DNA from 4 places in the Metabacillus indicus genome. Region 1 is predicted to be linked to each of the others. Evidence: riboswitches for the same ligand, from Rfam matches in the RefSeq annotation. Region 1 holds a riboswitch; each other region holds the start of a gene.

Region 1 (4,432 bases):
GCAGCCAGTACCGCACAGCCATTTTCTATCACACAGAAGAGCAAAAGCTGAAGGCTGAGAAAACAAAGCAGGAAATTGAAGCAAGCGGACGCTTTCAAAAACCTGTTGTGACTGAAATCCTTCCTGCCGCTCCATTTTATCCGGCAGAAGAATACCATCAGAAATTCTACGCGAAAAACCCTGAAAAGTACAAGCAGGAGCGCGAAGAGTCCGGAAGAGAAGAATTTATCCGGAACAACTGGAAGAAATAAAGCAAGCAAGCCCTCTGTTCATTTGGACGGAGGGCTTTTTCGATGTTCGGCTCTGTGTTTGTATTAAACCTGCAATGGGTATTTTCCATAATAAGGAGAGTGATTACAATGAATACATTTAATGAAAGTGCCATTGCATCATATGTGAAAACAAGAGCCGAAGAAAACTGCAAACTCCTCCAGGAGAACATGGAAGAGCTGGAAAGAGGAAAAATCCTCGGCAGAATGGAAGCTTACAATGAATTTCTGGAGCGGTTTGGATTTGATAAAGTAGAGTGCAAGTAATCAGGGTCAAGCGGAGCACATCATTCTTGTAAGGGATGATGTGTTTTTGAATTCGTGGAAGGAAGCTTGAGGCTAGCAGCATTAGAGAGTCATTTAAAGAGTGAATCGTACCCTCGGAAACTGAGAAACGATGTGAGAGGGTAAGCAAAGTGGTGAATCGTACCCTCGGAAACTGAGAAACGATGTGGGAGGGTAAGCAAATGTACGAATCGTACCCTCGGATACCGAAAAACGAACTGCGAGGGTAAGCAAAGTGGTGAATCGTACCCTCGGAAACTGAGAAACGATGTGGGAGGGTAAGCAAAGTGGTGAATCGTACCCTCGGAAACTGAGAAACGATGGGTGGAGGGTAAGCAAAGTGGTGAATCGTACCCTCGGAAACTGAGAAACGATGTGGGAGGGTAAGCAAAGTGGTGAATCGTACCCTCGGAAACCGAGAAACGATGTGGGAGGGTAAGCAAAGCAGTGAATCGTACCCCCGCAAACTGAGAAACGATGTGAGAGGGTAAGCAAAGTGGTGAATCGTACCCTCTGATACCGAAAATCGATGGGTGGAGGGTAAGCAAATACACAATCCATGTTCTCACGAGAGAGAACTTCAATAAAATCATGAGGAGCATAAGATGAAACATTTTTTTCAGGGGTTTTTGATTACAGAGATTGGATCATTTATTCTAATCTGTCTGGGGCTGGCACTCTTTGCAGAACTTTATCCTAACGAGGACCCGTCCGTAGGTGCCGGAGTCGGATTTGCAATAGCATTCGGATTTGTGTTTTCTGCACCGGTTGCTGCCATGATCGGGATTGTTGGAGGAGTGCTTACATATGTATTCAAGAAGTACAATAAGAATTAACAAAACCCCCGGGACATTTTCCGGGGGCTCAACTTATTTATGCACTTGCTTTCATGACTTCATTCGCTTTAATCCGGTTATACTGGCCTTCGGATTTCGACATCACGATGGCAGCAAGGGTATTGCCGACAAGGTTGACAACTGTGCGGGCCATATCCATGATGCGGTCCACCCCTGCAATGAAGGCAAGTCCTTCTGCCGGAATGCCGATTGTTCCGAGAGTGGCAAGCAGAACGACGAAGGATGTTCCAGGAACGGCAGCCATTCCTTTAGACGTAACCATCAAGACTAAAATCAGAGTCAATTGCTGAACGATTGTCAGTTCGATGCCGTAAACCTGTGCAAGGAACAAGGCAGCGATGGCCTGATAGAGGACTGATCCGTCAAGGTTAAAAGTGTATCCAATAGGAACGACGAAGGACACAATTCCTTTAGGGCATCCCATCTTTTCAAGCTTTTCCATGATTCGGGGCAGGACAGTTTCAGAACTTGATGTACTGAACGCAAGCAGCAGCTCGTCCTTAATGTAGCGAAGCAGGGAAAAGATATTGACGCCTGCCCATTTGGCAACTGCCCCTAGTACTACAATCAGGAAGAAAATCAGGGCAGCATATACTAATAGAACCAATTTTCCAAGTGAAAGCAGTGAGTCAATTCCGAATTTCGAAACGGTTACTCCAATCAGGGCGAACACGCCGAGAGGAGCCACTTTCATCACAAGGTTGACGACGTGGAACATCGCGTGTGAAACACCGTCAAAGAACTGAAGGACCGGCTTTCCCCGTTCTCCGATGGCTGCTACGCCAAGTCCGAAGAGGACGGAGAAAAAGATGATGGCAAGCATATCGCCTTCTACGACAGATTTAAAGAAGTTCGTCGGCACGATATGAAGGAACGTTTCGGCAACCGATTTTTCACTTTGTTCTTCAGATGTATCGACATACTGCTGGATATCTGTTTTTTGGGCAGATTCAAGGTCAACTCCTTGCCCCGGCTGAAAGACGTTTGCAAGCAATACGCCGAGGACAATCGCAACAGTTGTAATGATTTCAAAATAAAGAATGGTTTTTCCGCCGAGTCTTCCAACGTTTTTTCCATTCCCAGCACCTGCAACTCCAACGATCAGGCTAGAGATAACAATCGGAATGACAATCATTTTGATCAAACGCAAAAACAAATCTCCAAGCGGCTGCAAAACTGCGGCAACTCGGGGGTCATTAAACCAGACAACACCTACTAAAATACCTAAAGTCAAACCAATAAAAATTTGGGAAGCCAGTCCCAAACGAATTTTTTTCATAGAAGAACCTCCTCTGAGATGTAAGAATTCTGAAAATACAAAAAAAGACCAATCTAAAGTAAGAAAGGTCTTTAATACACAATTAAAGTCTTTCTCCCAATAAAGCAGACGAGGTTAACTGTCGGATTCGGGATTGAGAGTTCCCTTCCATTTACGGATTCACCCCAAGGTAAGAGCCTTACCAAATGCATGATTCCCCCGCTCTGAATAGATTAAGCTTGTTATGAAATTTAACGGACCGTAAAAACACACAAGATATAATTTACTTGTGATAAGGGGAATCTGTCAATTGTTTTATAAAAAGTAAGAAAGGATCAAATTTTTGCGCTTTTCTAATTCCGCCCCCATCATTAGCGGTTCATCTGCTGACTGTGATAAAATTGAGGCACTATAACAGTTTGGAAAGAAGTTGAACGGCATGAAACAGCAGAGCGGTCCAAGGGTCATTCTCCATGTGGATATGAACAGTTTTTACGCATCTGTTGAGATGGCGTTTGAGCCTGAACTGAGGGGAAAGCCGCTCGCCATAGCCGGAAATGTGGAAGAGCGGAAGGGTATTGTTGTGACGTGCAGCTATGAGGCAAGGGCCAGAGGCGTGAAAACAACCATGCCGTTGTGGCAGGCGAAGCGCCATTGCCCTGAACTGATTGTCAGGAAACCGAATTTTGACCGGTACCGGAAGGCATCCAGAGCGATGTTTGACCTTTTAAGAGAATTTACGGATCTGGTTGAGCCTGTCTCTATAGATGAAGGGTATTTGGATTTGACGGAATATTTGAAGGAAGGCAATCCGCTTCAAGTGGCAAAAACGATTCAGCAGCGATTGCTCGAAGAACTGCTTTTGCCTTCAAGTATCGGCATTGCACCGAATAAATTCCTGGCCAAGATGGCTTCCAATATGAAAAAGCCCCTCGGCATCACCGTCCTCAGAAAGAGGGAGCTTCACGAGACACTGTGGCCGCTTCCAGCAGGCGAGATGCACGGAGTGGGGGAAAAAACGGCAGAAAAACTTCTCACCATCGGCGTCAAAACAATCAAAGATTTGGCTGAAGCCGATCCGATTTCATTGAAACAGCTCCTGGGCATAAACGGTGAACGGCTGAAAAAACGGGCAAACGGCATAGACAGCAGAGAAGTTAACCCGGACAGCATCAATGATTTTAAGAGCATAGGGAATTCAACCACTCTCTCCAAAGATTCAAGCGATGTGCGCGTCCTGTATGATACCCTGAACCGCCTTTCCCAGTCAGTCAGCATGCGGATGAAGCGGAAAGAGGTGCTCGGAACAAAAATCTTTATTACGATCCGCTACTCAGACCGGAGCACATTTACCCGCAGTCGGACAGTCAATAACCCGCTTGGTGAAAAAGAAGAGCTGTACACTCACGCCAAAGAGATTTTTGACAGGCACTGGACAGGAGAGCCGGTACGGTTGCTCGGGGTGACGTGCCAGGACCTTGTCCCAAAAGGAGATGCCTATAAACAGCTGGATCTGTTTTCTTTTCAGGAGGATGCAAAAAAAGAGCCGCTTTATAAGACGATTGAAGACATCCAGAAAAAATTTGGCGAAAGTGTCATAAAACGCGGGATGAAAGCGGTCCGCCTGGAAGATGATAAAACAAGCGGGACAAGTTTCAATAAAGATTTTTTAAGGGAATGAGACAAGGCGCTTTTCTTGATAAAAGCAAGGGCACTGTGTTATTTTACAGAAGGAATGCATATTCATGCGAACAACGATATTT
Region 2 (4,432 bases), 810 kb from region 1:
ACAGATCCTCCACTAATCTTGACAGGCTGGATGTTTGCTCGCTTAATATTGTCAAATAGTTCGATCGCTCAGCAGGAGGAAGCTCCGGTCTTTTTGCCACATCAGCATATCCCTTAATATACGTGAGGGGGGTACGCAATTCATGAGCAATGCTTGCCAAAAATTCGTTTCTTTCCTGTTTCAGGTGCTCAAGATCACTTGCCAGCTTTTGAATGGAGGCACCAAGCTCGCCAAGCTCATCGTTTCTGTGCATTTGCAGCTTAACCGTAAAATCCCCTGCACTTAACCGCTCCGTTGCCTCTTTCATCTTGAGCATGGGCTTTGTCACAATTCTTGATAAAAAGAAAACGGCTATAATCGTCAGCAGCACAGAAACAGTGCCGATAAAAAGGAAATGGTCGTTCAGCCTTGAGATCATGGATTGGATGGAATCTGTCCCTTTAAACATATAGACATATCCTTTTACCTTTTCCCCGTCGCGGACGGGGCTTGCCGTCCATATATAAGGACTGTTTTTCCAGTCTTCCCCCGATGCCGAAGGTTCCATTAATGCCTTTTCCATATCAGAATTGAGATCAGCAGATCCATAGAGAACGGTTTTATCCGCTGCTGTCAGCAAAACGTCCGTATCAGCCTCAGATTCCATGAGAACCACATGCTCCATTGTTGTTTCATCCCCGTGTTTCTCAAGGACATCACGATGGCTGTCCCCCCTGATTTGCAGGGCAGTCAGCTCTTCTTCTACACGTGTATTTACAAGATTTCTGTATAAAAAGAGAAAAAGACAGGTCTCTACTATTAAGATAATGATAAAAAACAATAATCCAATTTTAATGGCAAGCTTGTTCACGGTGAATCCCCTTATTATTCTTATTTCTTTTACCATACCAGAAAAATGTGCATAATTTGTGCAAGCGGGCTAAAAAAGCATACACAAAAAGCGGCCCCAAAGGCCGCTTTCTGTATTAAACCATTTTCTCATCAATTTCAGGAATCTTATATTCTCCATGTTTCTTTTCCGTTTCAGCAACAATAACAGCACATGCTGCATCTCCAGTGATGTTAACGGCTGTACGCGCCATATCAAGAAGACGGTCAATACCGATGATCAAGGCGATACCCGCTACTGGAAGACCGACAGAGTTCAGTACCATGGCAAGCAGGATTAGTCCTACTCCCGGCACACCGGCAGTACCGATTGATGCAAGAACAGCTGTCAGAACGACCGTAATCATTTGAGTGATTGTAAGGTCGATACCGTAAACCTGCGCAATAAAGATTGTCGCTACACCTTGCATGATTGCTGTTCCATCCATGTTGATTGTTGCGCCAAGCGGTTGAACGAAGCTTGAGATCGGCTCAGGAACTTTCAGGCGTTTTTGGGCTGTTTCCATAGATACAGGAAGTGTTGCATTACTGCTTGACGTACTGAAGGCAACTGCCATTGCCGGCGAGAAGTTTTTGAAAAATGCCACCGGACTTTGTTTTGCAAGGAAGAAGATGGCCGATCCATATGTGACAACGGCATGAATCACAAGGGCAAGAATAACGACTCCCATGTAGAGACCCATTGCCTTCAGAGCATCGAGTCCCTGGCTGCCGACTGCCGCTGCGATTAAACCAAATGTGCCGTATGGAGCGAATTTCATTACAAGATTGACAAGGTACATCATTAAGTCATTGCCCTGCTCAACAAATCTCAGCAAAGCACTTGCCTTTTTACCAAGGAATGTAATACCAAGACCTACAAAGATTGAGAAAACGATAATCTGAAGCATATTGCCGTCAGCAAAAGCCTTAACAGGGTTTGTTGGAATCATGTTCAGCAGTGTTTCCGCTACAGAAGGGGCTTCCTTCGCTTCGTACTCTGCAGAAGATGTATCAAATTCCCCGAAGTTCCCCGGCTGAATCGTAAGGGCAAGAACCAGTCCGATGACAATGGCGAGTGCGGTTGTTCCAAGAAAGAATGTTACAGTTTTAACACCGATTCTCCCAAGCTTCTTCGGATCACCGAGCCCGGCTACCCCAAGAGTAATAGAGAAGAAGACAATCGGCACAACAAGCATGTTAATTAAGTTCAAGAAGATTTTTCCAAGCGGCGTAAACAGGAATGTATCCAGCTGCTTAAATAAATCCGGGGCGGTAATATTGAGGATTAATCCTACAATTGCACCCAGAATGAGACCAATGATGATTTTCGTTGCTAGTTTCATAGACAACCTCCGTAAAATAGAATAATAAAAAGCTAGTTATTTATTCCCAGTTTAACGGGATGGAGAAACATGATTGTGAGAGTTTTTTAAAAAATACAAAAAAACCACAGGAGGAACCCATGGTTTGCATTCGTCAATTTGAATAATTATGACTTTTCACAGTTGAGTCTCTCCAGCGCAAGCGAGGTTAGCTGTCGGATTCGGACGAAGAGCTGTCCTACCTCAAAACTACAAGGATTCACCCCCAGTGCATGCGCACTTACTCGGGTCCCCCGCTCCTGTTAAGGATTAAGCGTATATTTATTAAGTTATACTACTATTCTAAATAATAGTTTGTCTTTTGGCAAACATCAAAATTTGCCTTTAGTTGGATTTAAGCATAAAATTTAGCAGAAATCGCGATAAATTAAGGAGTTTTCCCATGAAAAGATGGATCAAAAATTTTTTTCTGATAGCCGTGGCAGTACTTGTACTTGCGTTTGCAGGCTTTTTCATATGGTCACAGCAGACATATAAAGCAACTGAAGACCTTTACAACTCGACCAATATTCAAAAGGAAAACACAGCAGACGGCTATTTGCTTTTTGAACCGGTGAATCAGAAGACAAATACGGGCATTATTTTTTATCCCGGAGCAAAGGTCGAGCCTGAAGCTTACGCCTATCTTGCCGAGCAGCTTGCTCAGCGGGGATATACAGCGGCGATTGTCAAAATGCCTTTTAACCTGGCGATTGCCGGCATCAATAAAGCCGGGAATGTAATTAAAGACAATCCGGAAATCACAAAATGGTATCTGGGAGGGCACTCACTTGGGGGAGCTTCAGCATCGATCTATGCCTATGACCACCAGGATACAATAAAAGGACTGTTCCTTATGGCTGCCTATCCCACAGATTCCAGTGATTTTTCCGGGACTGATTTTCCGATTTTGACAATTTACGGAGAGAAAGACGGTTTGGCCACTCTTGATGATATCAGGGAGAAAAAACACCTGCTTTCAGAGGATACATTTTTCTATCAAATTAAAGGCGGAAATCATGCGCAGTTCGGCATTTACGGCAATCAAAAAGGCGATAATGAAGCGGACATCAACGTTTATATTCAGCAGGACCTTATTGTTAATACAATCGACAGATGGATCATCATGAATCAATAAGTTTTAAACAAAAAAACTGCACCCCTTCAAATAGCTTAAGGGTGCAGTATCTTATAATTATTTTACTGCCTCAAGAAACTCCTCTGCATCCTGAACTATAAGAGCCACTGCGTCTTTCCAGAAATCCTCTTTTGTCAGATCAGCGCCAAGATGCTTCATGGCAAGATCTTCAACCTGCATCGAGCCTGTATCTTTAAGCAAGGCAATGTATTTCTGCTCAAAAGCAGCTCCTTCCTCAAGCGCTTTTGCATAGATTCCAAGCGAGAACAAGTAACCGAATGTATACGGGAAGTTATAGAATGGAACGCCCGTAATATGAAAGTGGAGCTTTGATGCCCAGAAGTGCGGGTGATACTCGCCTAATGAATCACAATAGGCTTCTTTCTGAGCGTCTTCCATCAGCTCGCTGATTCTCTCGGCACTCACCATTCCTTTTTTACGCTCTTCATAGAACGCATTTTCGAAAATAAAGCGGCCATGTATGTTCATCAGAAGCGCCACACTGCGCTGAACTTTATCTTCAAGCAGAACAAGGCGCTCTTCTTCCGTTTTTGCTTTTTTCACTGAAGCATCCGCCACAATCATCTCGGCAAAAGTCGAAGCCGTTTCCGCCACATTCATCGCATAGCTGCGGTTCAGCGGATGAACGCCTGCCATTGCATGCTGGTGAAACGCATGACCAAGCTCATGGGCAAGAGTTGCAATGTTAGAAGGCGTCCCTGAGAACGTCATAAAAATGCGGGACTGATCGCTTTCCGGAAAGCTTGTGCAAAATCCGCCCGGCGCCTTTCCCTGTCTGTCTTCAGCTTCAATCCAGCGGTCTTCAAAGGCTTTTTTCGTAAAAGAGGTAAGCTCCTCCCCGAAGTTTGAGAACTGATCAAGAATAAACTCTGCTCCCTCCTGGTAGGAAACCTTCGACTCTTTGCCGCCGATCGGCGCATCAAGATCATACCAGCTGAGTTTTTCCACCCCAAGAAGCTCTGCTTTTCTTTTTAAATACTTCACTAGAGACTGCTTGTTTTCAGAAATAACCTTCCACATCACATCAAGCGTTTCCCGCTTC
Region 3 (4,432 bases), 820 kb from region 1:
TACTGCTCATAGTTCATGACATCTGCAAATCTTCTATTCACGCTTATACTCTCTACGACAGAACCGAATAAATCTCCCTTGCCTATAACCAGTGTGTGATTCATCGTCATCCCCCGCACATCCATGTATAACGGTATTTTTCCCCTCCTGCCGGCTCTACCCCTATTGGATGAAGCAGCCCAAGTGTAAAAAAAAGAGACCAATGCTTACCCTTCCCCAAACAGATCCATATCCAATCAAATCAGCAGAATAAGCTAGATTGATCTACATATGGCTGTTTTGGAGAAAAAGTACTCATTGGTCTACTTAACGCCCAGCAAGCCGAGGCCCTCTTTGCGTTCCGTCTTCCGTTTTTTCCTTTTTCGAATGAATTGCATGCATCAAAAAGACCTTTTACAGTCCCCAGGCCTCTTCTCTGCCTTAAAAAAGGGCAGTAAAAAAAAGACTCCTGTTAAGGCGGTCTTTTGACCTCCTTCGCTTTAGCCGACGAAGTTAGCTGACGGGTAGGATGGCGAAAGATCTCATCCTTCCTGCAAATGCAGAATTAACCCCAAAAAATTGGTTCCTCCGCTCCCGAATCTCGGGACTAGGCCGTTATGCAATTCGTGATTACGTGATTATCTTACTCCCGCGGTGAGATCGTGTAAACAGGGAAATACACCGAAAATCAGGTGAATTATACTGCTTTCGCCTTTCATTCTCTCTATTACTCTTATTTGCTCATGTTATTACAAAATTTAAGTCTTTTTTTTAACGATTGCTGCAGCATATTACCAGCATACTATTCCCTATCATTTACAGTTTGCTATTGACAGGGTCTGGGTGTGTAAGTAAGATAAACTCGTCAATATATGCAAAGCGCACTCACCAGCAAGATAAGATTTTGTCATTGTATGACGGTGGATCTGCGCAACTGCAGCAGCAATGTTAATCAAAAGCATGTTTGCCGGGGGTATATTCATATGGCTGTGTCGCCAAAAAAAAAATTAGAAATGGAACTTAGTGAAGCCTTTATTAAGCTTCAAAGAGACTTAATTGGACGCGGTCCTCAGGAGACCAGAACCTACATTGTCCATGATATGGTGATCGCGAGGTTCAAAGGTGTTCTCACAGTTGAAGAAAAACACCTGGTTGAAAACGAGAATGGCAGAAAGCTTGTGAAACAAATGAGACAAGTCCTGCGTGAAATGTACAGTAAAGAGTTTGAGGAAATCGTAGAAAGATGCACCGGGTGCAAAGTGCTGTCCAGCCACAGCGACATCAGCACCAAAATGGGGGAACGGATTGAGGTTTTTGTGGTAGATAAGGATTTAGAGCGTTCTCTCGAATCAAAAGGCTAAAAACCGCATTTCAAAAGGAGTATGCATAGCCCGCATACTCCTTTTTTCTATGTATTCAACTATTTTCCACCTCATTTCAAACACCTTCTCAGGAATAATAAATAATAATCTGGAGATATACAATAAATTAAAAAAGAGAGAATGAGAGAGAAAACGAGAGAAAAACAGAGTCTGGATAGATTAATTTCTAAATTATTCCTCTTTTTCAGAGCTTTACAAGTAAAATTACCCGGGCTTATGATAGGCTCAATTTATTTCCTAATTCGCAGAATCCGCTAAAGGAACGGGGGACCCAATCTTCCGGGGTGAAGCCGCAGCATCAAGCGGCCGGGCGACTCTTACCGTCCGAATCCGTCAGCTAACTCCGTATGCGTTGTTTGAGAGAGGAAGGTGTGACTATTCAGAGCCGGCTAAAACCCGCTTGCTGAAACAAAAATATAATCCTTCGATTTTTCAAAAACCGTTCGTAATGTCAGACAAAAATTAAAAAATCGGGGTGTTTTTTATGTTGACCATTTTAGATACGTTAAGTGAAATCAAGGCAGAAATAGCTGAAAAACATGTAGAATTGCTGCACCTTCAATTTGTTGATCTTGAAGGGAATTTAAAGCATGTCACCATTACAGCTGATCAGATTGATGAGGCGGTGGAAGGTAAAATGATGTTTGACGGGTCGTCAATCACGGGCTTCTGTCCAATTAATCAGTCCGACCTATATTTAAAGCCTGATTTGAACACATTTGCCATCATTCCCTGGTCAGTTGAGGAAAAGTATGCGGAAGCAAGGTTTCTATGCAGCATTCACAATCCGGATATGACTCCTTATGAAGGTGATCCGAGATTTGTGCTGCAGCAGGCAATGAAAAGAGCAAAATCACTCAGTTATTCCATCAGCATCGGGCCTGAATTGGAATTCTTCCTTTTCAAAACCGACGAGAATGGAAATCCGACAACAAATCCGCATGATCTGGGAGGCTATTTCGAACCCGCTCATGATTTAGGTGAAAAAGTGAGGCTTGAGATCTACCGGACGTTAAAAGCAATGGGCTTCAAAATTGAAGCCTCACACCATGAAGTAGCAAACGGCCAGCATGAAATCAACTTCCGTTTTAACGATGCCCTGACTTCTGCCGATAATGCAACGACTTATAAATGGGTTGTTAAAAATGTCGCAAAGCAATTTAATCTGCATGCTTCTTTTATGCCTAAACCGGTTCAAGGAATAAACGGATCAGGCATGCACGTGAACATCTCGCTGCTTAAGGATAGGGAAAATACGTTTTACGACGAAAACGATGATATGCAGCTTTCAAATGAAGCCTACTACTTTATCAATGGCATACTGACCTATATTGAAGAAGTGACCGCCATCACTAACCCGATTGTTAATTCGTACAAGCGGCTTGTTCCTGGCTTTGAAGCTCCTTGCTATATTGCCTGGTCAACCTCAAACCGTTCAACCTTAATTCGCATACCGGCAAAAAGAGGGGCTGCAACACGCATTGAAGTGAGGCATCCTGATCCAAGCGCTAATCCATACCTTGCTTATGCCGCGATTGCTGAAGCCGGAATGGCAGGCATTGCCTTATCAGAATTCCCGAAGGCTGCTGTGCATGATGACATATTCAGCATGACAGAATCAGAGCGGCTTGAAAAAGGCATCAAGCATCTTCCAGATAACCTTGAGACAGCACTGGATTTGCTGGAAAACGGCCCACTTGCGAAAATGGTTCTAGGGCCTCACGTTTTCCGTCAATTTCTTCTTCATAAAAGGGCTGAATGGCACGAATACAGAAATACCGTACATTTATGGGAAATTGAACGTTATCAGATGAAATTTTAATAGAAAATCAAAAACCCCGGTTCATTGTTGAATCGGGATTTTTTGTGTCTCATTCCGTGAAGGAATTCATAATTTCCGGCCAGTTGGTTAACGTAAGAAAATAAGCTGATTCGCAAGGTGAGCGGACTGGTTATTATATCAATATACTTTTGTGAGAGTGTTATTCTCAACTGTTGGAGGATACTGTATGAATTCCCTTTTCCGAAAAAAATCAATTACCGACCTACTTGCCCAAAGTCAGCAAAAGTCACTTGAACGCACGATGGGTGCAATGGATTTGACCCTGCTCGGCATCGGAGCCATCGTGGGTACGGGCATTTTTGTTCTGACAGGAGTGGTTGCTGCAGAAGCTGCGGGCCCTGCACTCATTCTGTCTTTTATCCTGTCCGGTATTGCATGTGCGCTTGCTGCCTTTTGTTATGCCGAGTTCGCTTCCTCCGTGCCGATTTCAGGGAGCGTGTATACCTATACATATGCAACACTTGGAGAGTTTTTTGCTTTTTTAATCGGGTGGGACCTGATGCTTGAATATCTGCTTGCCACTTCTGCTGTTGCAACCGGCTGGTCTGCTTACTTTCAATCACTGCTCGCAGGTTTCGGACTGGACCTGCCCAAGGCCATCACCTCCGCTCCCGGAGCTGGAAAGGGCGGATTGATCGATTTGCCTGCTGTGTGCATCATCTTCTTAATCACCGCACTTCTGTCAAAAGGAATCAAAGAAAGCACCCGCGTCAACAACATCATGGTGTTCGTCAAACTTGCCGTGATCATCGCTTTTATCGTAGCTGGTGTGTGGTATGTTAAGCCTGCAAACTGGACGCCGTTTGTACCTTTTGGTTTTGACGGGATTGTTACAGGTGCTGCGACTGTGTTTTTTGCCTATATCGGGTTTGATGCTGTTGCCACTGCAGCTGAAGAAGTGAAGAGACCACAGCGGGATGTCCCAATCGGCATTATTGCTTCTTTGACTGTTTGTACAGCTCTGTATATCATCGTTTCGCTTATTTTGACAGGAATGGTTCCTTATACAAAACTGAATGTAGCCGATCCGGTTTCTTTCGCCCTTCACTTTGTCGGTCAGAACACACTGGCAGGCTTCGTTTCTGTCGGAGCAATTGCAGGTATTACGACTGTGCTTCTCGTGATGATGTATGCGCAGGTCCGGATTTCATTTGCGATGAGCCGTGACGGACTGCTTCCAAGCGTTTTATCAAGTGTGCATCCATCATTTAAAACACCGTTTAAAAAT
Region 4 (4,432 bases), 800 kb from region 1:
GAACGGCACCGAACTTGAGGTGCCTCTTGAAGAAGTTGCAGCAGGAGACACCGTGTTAATTAAACCGGGAGAAAAAGTGCCGGTTGATGGTGAAATTATAGAGGGGATCTCAGCATTTGATGAATCCATGCTGACAGGTGAAAGCATTCCTGCCGATAAATCACCTGGTGATCAAGTCTATGGAGCAACCATTAATAAAAATGGCTTCGTTAAGGTGAAAGCAACGAAAGTCGGCAAGGATTCAGCGCTTGCACAAATCATTAAAGTGGTTGAGCAGGCACAAACGTCAAAAGCGCCGATTCAGCGTCTCGCTGATCAAATTTCAGGCATATTCGTTCCGATCGTTGTCGGGATTGCCGTTCTAACGTTCCTGATTTGGATCTTATGGGTTGACCAGGGAAACTTTGCAGGAGCGCTTGAAAAAATGATTGCGGTGCTTGTCATCGCATGTCCATGTGCACTGGGCCTTGCTACGCCTACCTCCATCATGGCAGGTTCCGGGCGCGCTGCTGAAGCGGGTATTCTTTTTAAAGGCGGAGAACACCTGGAGACGGCACACCTTGTGGATACGGTTGTTTTAGATAAAACCGGTACTGTGACAAAAGGGGAACCGGAATTAACGGATGTGATTCTCTATGGTGACCGTGATGAAGAGACTGTCCTGAAGCTGGTCGCTGCAGCAGAAAATCAGTCTGAGCATCCTCTCGCCCAGGCCATTGTCGCCGGAGCAAGAGAGAAAGGCGTCGAGCTCGCAGAAGCAAGCAAGTTTGAAGCTGTACCTGGCTTTGGTATTAAAGCTGAGGCAGCAGGCCATGAAGTGCTGATTGGCACCATACGCCTTATGGATAAATACGGAGTTGACGCGCAAGCAGCTCTTTCAGAAAAAGAACGCCTGGAAGCTGACGGGAAAACGGCTATGCTTGCAGCAATTGACGGAGAACTGGCGGGCTTGATCGCTGTAGCGGATACGATTAAAGAGACATCTAAAGCAGCGGTTGAACGCTTAAAGCAGATGGGACTCGACGTCATCATGATGACCGGCGACAACGAACGGACAGCGCAGGCAATCGCAAAAGCTGCGGGCATTGAGCATGTCATTGCTGAAGTGCTTCCTGAAGGAAAAGCAGAAGAAGTGATAAACCTTCAGAAGGCCGGGAAAAAAGTGGCGATGGTTGGGGACGGCATTAACGATGCTCCCGCCCTTGCTGCTGCAGACACAGGCATGGCAATCGGCACAGGAACGGACATCGCCATGGAAGCGGCAGATATTACGCTGATGAGAGGCGATTTAAACAGCATTGCGGATGCCATCTACATGAGCAAGCTGACCATCCGCAACATTAAGCAGAACCTCTTTTGGGCTTTTGGGTATAATACGCTTGGCATTCCAGTGGCAGCGGCAGGGCTGCTTGCACCATGGCTTGCCGGAGCAGCCATGGCCTTCAGTTCCGTATCAGTCGTACTGAATGCCTTGAGATTGCAGCGTGCAAAATTATAAAGAGATCGAAACCAGGTCTGCTGCGGCGGCCTGGTTTTTTTGATGCAGTGATTGCCTGCTGTAAATGATGGGGATCCGGCTCTGAATTGACCTCGGATTGTTAGATGCTTGTTTTGGATTGTTAGACCCGGTATTTCGCTTATTAGCAAGGCAGTTTGGACTGTTAGACTCTGACTTTGGATCGTTAGCCGGACTGGAGCCCTCTGAGATGACCTCTTTTTCTAGCGGAACGCTGAACTCGGTCACAAGGTTTCTAGAAAAGAGGTATTCTGGCCTTTTATTCGCTGTATGATTGTTGATTTTACGGAGATTTGGTTCTAAAACTGAGCTGGATCGTTAGCCAGGCAGAAGCCCTCTTTAGATGCCTTCTTTTTCTAGGGAAAACGAAGTTATACTGTGGGAACCGCCTGCAGAGAGAGTTGGATGTAAAATGGATGAAGTTGGCAGTGAAAGTTCAAAAGTCGGTAGATAAAACACGGGAGTCGGCAGAAAAAAGGCAAAAGTCGGCGGTAACGAGTCATGTCCCTCCTGCGGTTCAGATATCAGCATCAAAGTTCACTAGTACAATATCCGAGAAACCCTAAAATTTACAGCCAGAGTCAGCAAAACACATATGTAAGCGCTTAACCAAACGATTTACACGTAAAATTAAAGCTTTTTGCCCGAATATGCCTCTTTACTGTCCATTCCAACAGGAGTAAGATACTCTCATAACTCACATTCATATGTTCTTAAATCGCTGAATCCATTAGGAGCGGGGGACCCAAATTTGCTGCAGACTGCAGCTCGGGGTGAATCCTTTACAGGTAGGGCTACTCTCATGGCCCGAATCCGACAGCTAACTTCGCAAGCGTTCTTGAGAGAGGATAAATGAAACATATTGCAGTCTGAAAAAACAGGCGCAGTGGTTCATGGAACCTCTGTGTCTTTTTTGTGTGCAAAATTAATGGATTGAAAGAAGGAAAATCAGGTGAGAAAGCAGTTTGCGGTTTTTGGGCTTGGACGTTTCGGAGGAAGTCTTGTAAAGGAATTTCATGAAATGGGAATTGAAGTGCTGGCAGTTGATAAAGATGATGAAAAGGTGCAGTACTATTCTCAATATGCCACTCTTGCTGTGCAGGCAAATGCGATTGATGAAGCAACACTAAAGCAGCTGGGGGTCCGGAATGTGGATCATGCCTTTGTTTCTTTTGGAGATGATATTGAAGGGAGCATCCTGACTACTCTGCTTTTGAAAGAAATGAAGATTCCGCAGGTCTGGGCAAAAGCCCAAAATGACTATCATCATAAAGTTTTAGACAAAATAGGAGCAGACAAAGTGATTCATCCCGAGCGCGATATGGCAAAGCGGATCGCGCATTATATCTTTTCTGAAAAAATGGTTGATTACATTGAACTTTCAAAGGATTACAGTATGGCGGAGCTTTTGGCGACCTCCAAAATCCACAGGAAAACGCTTATTGATCTGGATATCAGATCAAGATACGGCTGCAACATTGTAGGGATTCAGCGGGAGGAAGAAATCATTGTTTCCCCGCCTGCAGAAGAATTCATTAAAAGCGGTGATATTCTGCTTGTCATCGGACGCAATAAAGACATTTCAAGGTTTGAGGAGGAGGGGATGTAGGTGTTCAGCAGAAAAAGAATGCAGAGGTTAACACGATTAAATCCTTCTCAGCTGCTTGTCGTCGTTTTTGCAGCCGGCATTGTGCTTGGAACGGTTCTTCTGAAATTGCCATTCGCTACGCATGAGTCTGTCAGATGGCTTGACGCCCTATTTATTGCAGCATCTGCCATGACGGTTACAGGTCTTGCTACGGTTGATCCGGGAAGCACATTTACTACATTCGGGCAGACCATTATCGCTCTCCTTATTCAGCTTGGCGGACTTGGTATTATGTCTTTTGCCATCCTGATTTATATGGTCCTTGGCAGGAAGATTGGGATAAAAGAACGTCTTGTGATGCAGCATGCGCTTAACCAAACATCTCTTGGCGGAGTGGTCAATCTTGTCAAACACTTGTTTTTGTTTTCCATCTTGATTGAATTTGTTGCCATGGTCTTTTTATCAATCCGCTGGGTTCCAGAATTTGGCTGGTCCAAAGGTCTTTTCTACAGCTTTTTTCACTCCATATCAGCTTTTAATAATGCCGGATTTGCCCTGTGGCCGGATAATATTATCCGCTATGTAAATGATCCTTTGGTCAATATCGTTATTTCCTCCCTGTTTATCATCGGGGGGATTGGGTTTACCGTACTCCTGGATATATGGAAAAAACGGAAGTTCAGCAAATTTTCTCTTCATACAAGAATCATGCTGATCGGCACGCTCGTTTTAAATGTGTTTGCCATGTTTTTTATCTTCTTCGTGGAGTACAGCAATCCGGAAACACTCGGGAATCTGTCTTCAGGAAGCAAGCTGCTTGCCTCCTATTTCCAGGCGGTTTCTCCGAGAACAGCAGGTTTTAACACACTCGATATGGCGAGCCTTGATGAAGCGACTCTTTTTCTGATGATCATTCTCATGTTTATCGGGGGCGGCAGTGCATCGACTGCGGGCGGGATTAAATTGACGACAGCGATCATTATTGTCTTTGCGACCATTACCTTCCTGCGCGGAAAAGAAGATTTGACAATCGGGAGAAGAAGCATCCATCCGAGGTTTATTCTTAAGGCGCTGGCTATTGCGATGGTAAGCTTGATGTTTGTACTGACAGCAATCTTTATTATGACCCTGTCAGAAAAAGCCTCATTTATAGAAATCCTCTTTGAAGTCGTTTCCGCCTTTGGAACGGTTGGGTTATCGATGGGGATCACCGGCAGCCTGTCGGATCTTGGGAAAGAAGTAATCATCATCATTATGTTTATTGGAAAAGTTGGGCCTCTTACACTTCTGTTCTCATTGGCGAAACCAAAGAAAGAAAAAATCAAATA

What was found. Region 1 has a riboswitch for cyclic di-AMP ahead of ACK1LH_RS13825 (cation:dicarboxylate symporter family transporter). Riboswitches for the same ligand answer to the same signal wherever they lie in the genome.
Region 2: linked by a shared signal. The riboswitch ahead of ACK1LH_RS17975 (dicarboxylate/amino acid:cation symporter) and the one ahead of ACK1LH_RS13825 (cation:dicarboxylate symporter family transporter) in region 1 are both predicted to bind cyclic di-AMP.
Region 3: linked by a shared signal. The riboswitch ahead of glnA (type I glutamate--ammonia ligase) and the one ahead of ACK1LH_RS13825 (cation:dicarboxylate symporter family transporter) in region 1 are both predicted to bind cyclic di-AMP.
Region 4: linked by a shared signal. The riboswitch ahead of ACK1LH_RS17945 (potassium channel family protein) and the one ahead of ACK1LH_RS13825 (cation:dicarboxylate symporter family transporter) in region 1 are both predicted to bind cyclic di-AMP.

What each region holds. Positions count from the first base shown of each region.
Region 1 covers NZ_CP176757.1:2,694,044-2,698,475, reverse strand. The annotation lists gene msrA (peptide-methionine (S)-S-oxide reductase MsrA) at 1-251, shown strand, start outside; gene ACK1LH_RS13835 (hypothetical protein) at 360-536, shown strand; gene ACK1LH_RS13830 (hypothetical protein) at 1,160-1,390, shown strand; gene ACK1LH_RS13825 (cation:dicarboxylate symporter family transporter) at 1,428-2,690, opposite strand; cyclic di-AMP (ydaO/yuaA leader) riboswitch at 2,779-2,919, opposite strand; gene ACK1LH_RS13820 (DNA polymerase IV) at 3,109-4,350, shown strand.
Region 2 covers NZ_CP176757.1:3,501,975-3,506,406, forward strand. The annotation lists gene ACK1LH_RS17970 (sensor histidine kinase) at 1-850, opposite strand, end outside; gene ACK1LH_RS17975 (dicarboxylate/amino acid:cation symporter) at 966-2,213, opposite strand; cyclic di-AMP (ydaO/yuaA leader) riboswitch at 2,375-2,518, opposite strand; gene ACK1LH_RS17980 (alpha/beta fold hydrolase) at 2,635-3,369, shown strand; gene ACK1LH_RS17985 (M3 family oligoendopeptidase) at 3,427-4,432, opposite strand, start outside.
Region 3 covers NZ_CP176757.1:3,516,753-3,521,184, forward strand. The annotation lists gene ACK1LH_RS18035 (hypothetical protein) at 1-104, opposite strand, end outside; cyclic di-AMP (ydaO/yuaA leader) riboswitch at 467-603, opposite strand; gene ACK1LH_RS18040 (DUF2294 domain-containing protein) at 963-1,340, shown strand; cyclic di-AMP (ydaO/yuaA leader) riboswitch at 1,595-1,729, shown strand; gene glnA (type I glutamate--ammonia ligase) at 1,846-3,183, shown strand; gene ACK1LH_RS18050 (amino acid permease) at 3,371-4,432, shown strand, end outside.
Region 4 covers NZ_CP176757.1:3,494,595-3,499,026, reverse strand. The annotation lists gene ACK1LH_RS17950 (heavy metal translocating P-type ATPase) at 1-1,498, shown strand, start outside; cyclic di-AMP (ydaO/yuaA leader) riboswitch at 2,226-2,366, shown strand; gene ACK1LH_RS17945 (potassium channel family protein) at 2,469-3,125, shown strand; gene ACK1LH_RS17940 (TrkH family potassium uptake protein) at 3,144-4,432, shown strand, end outside.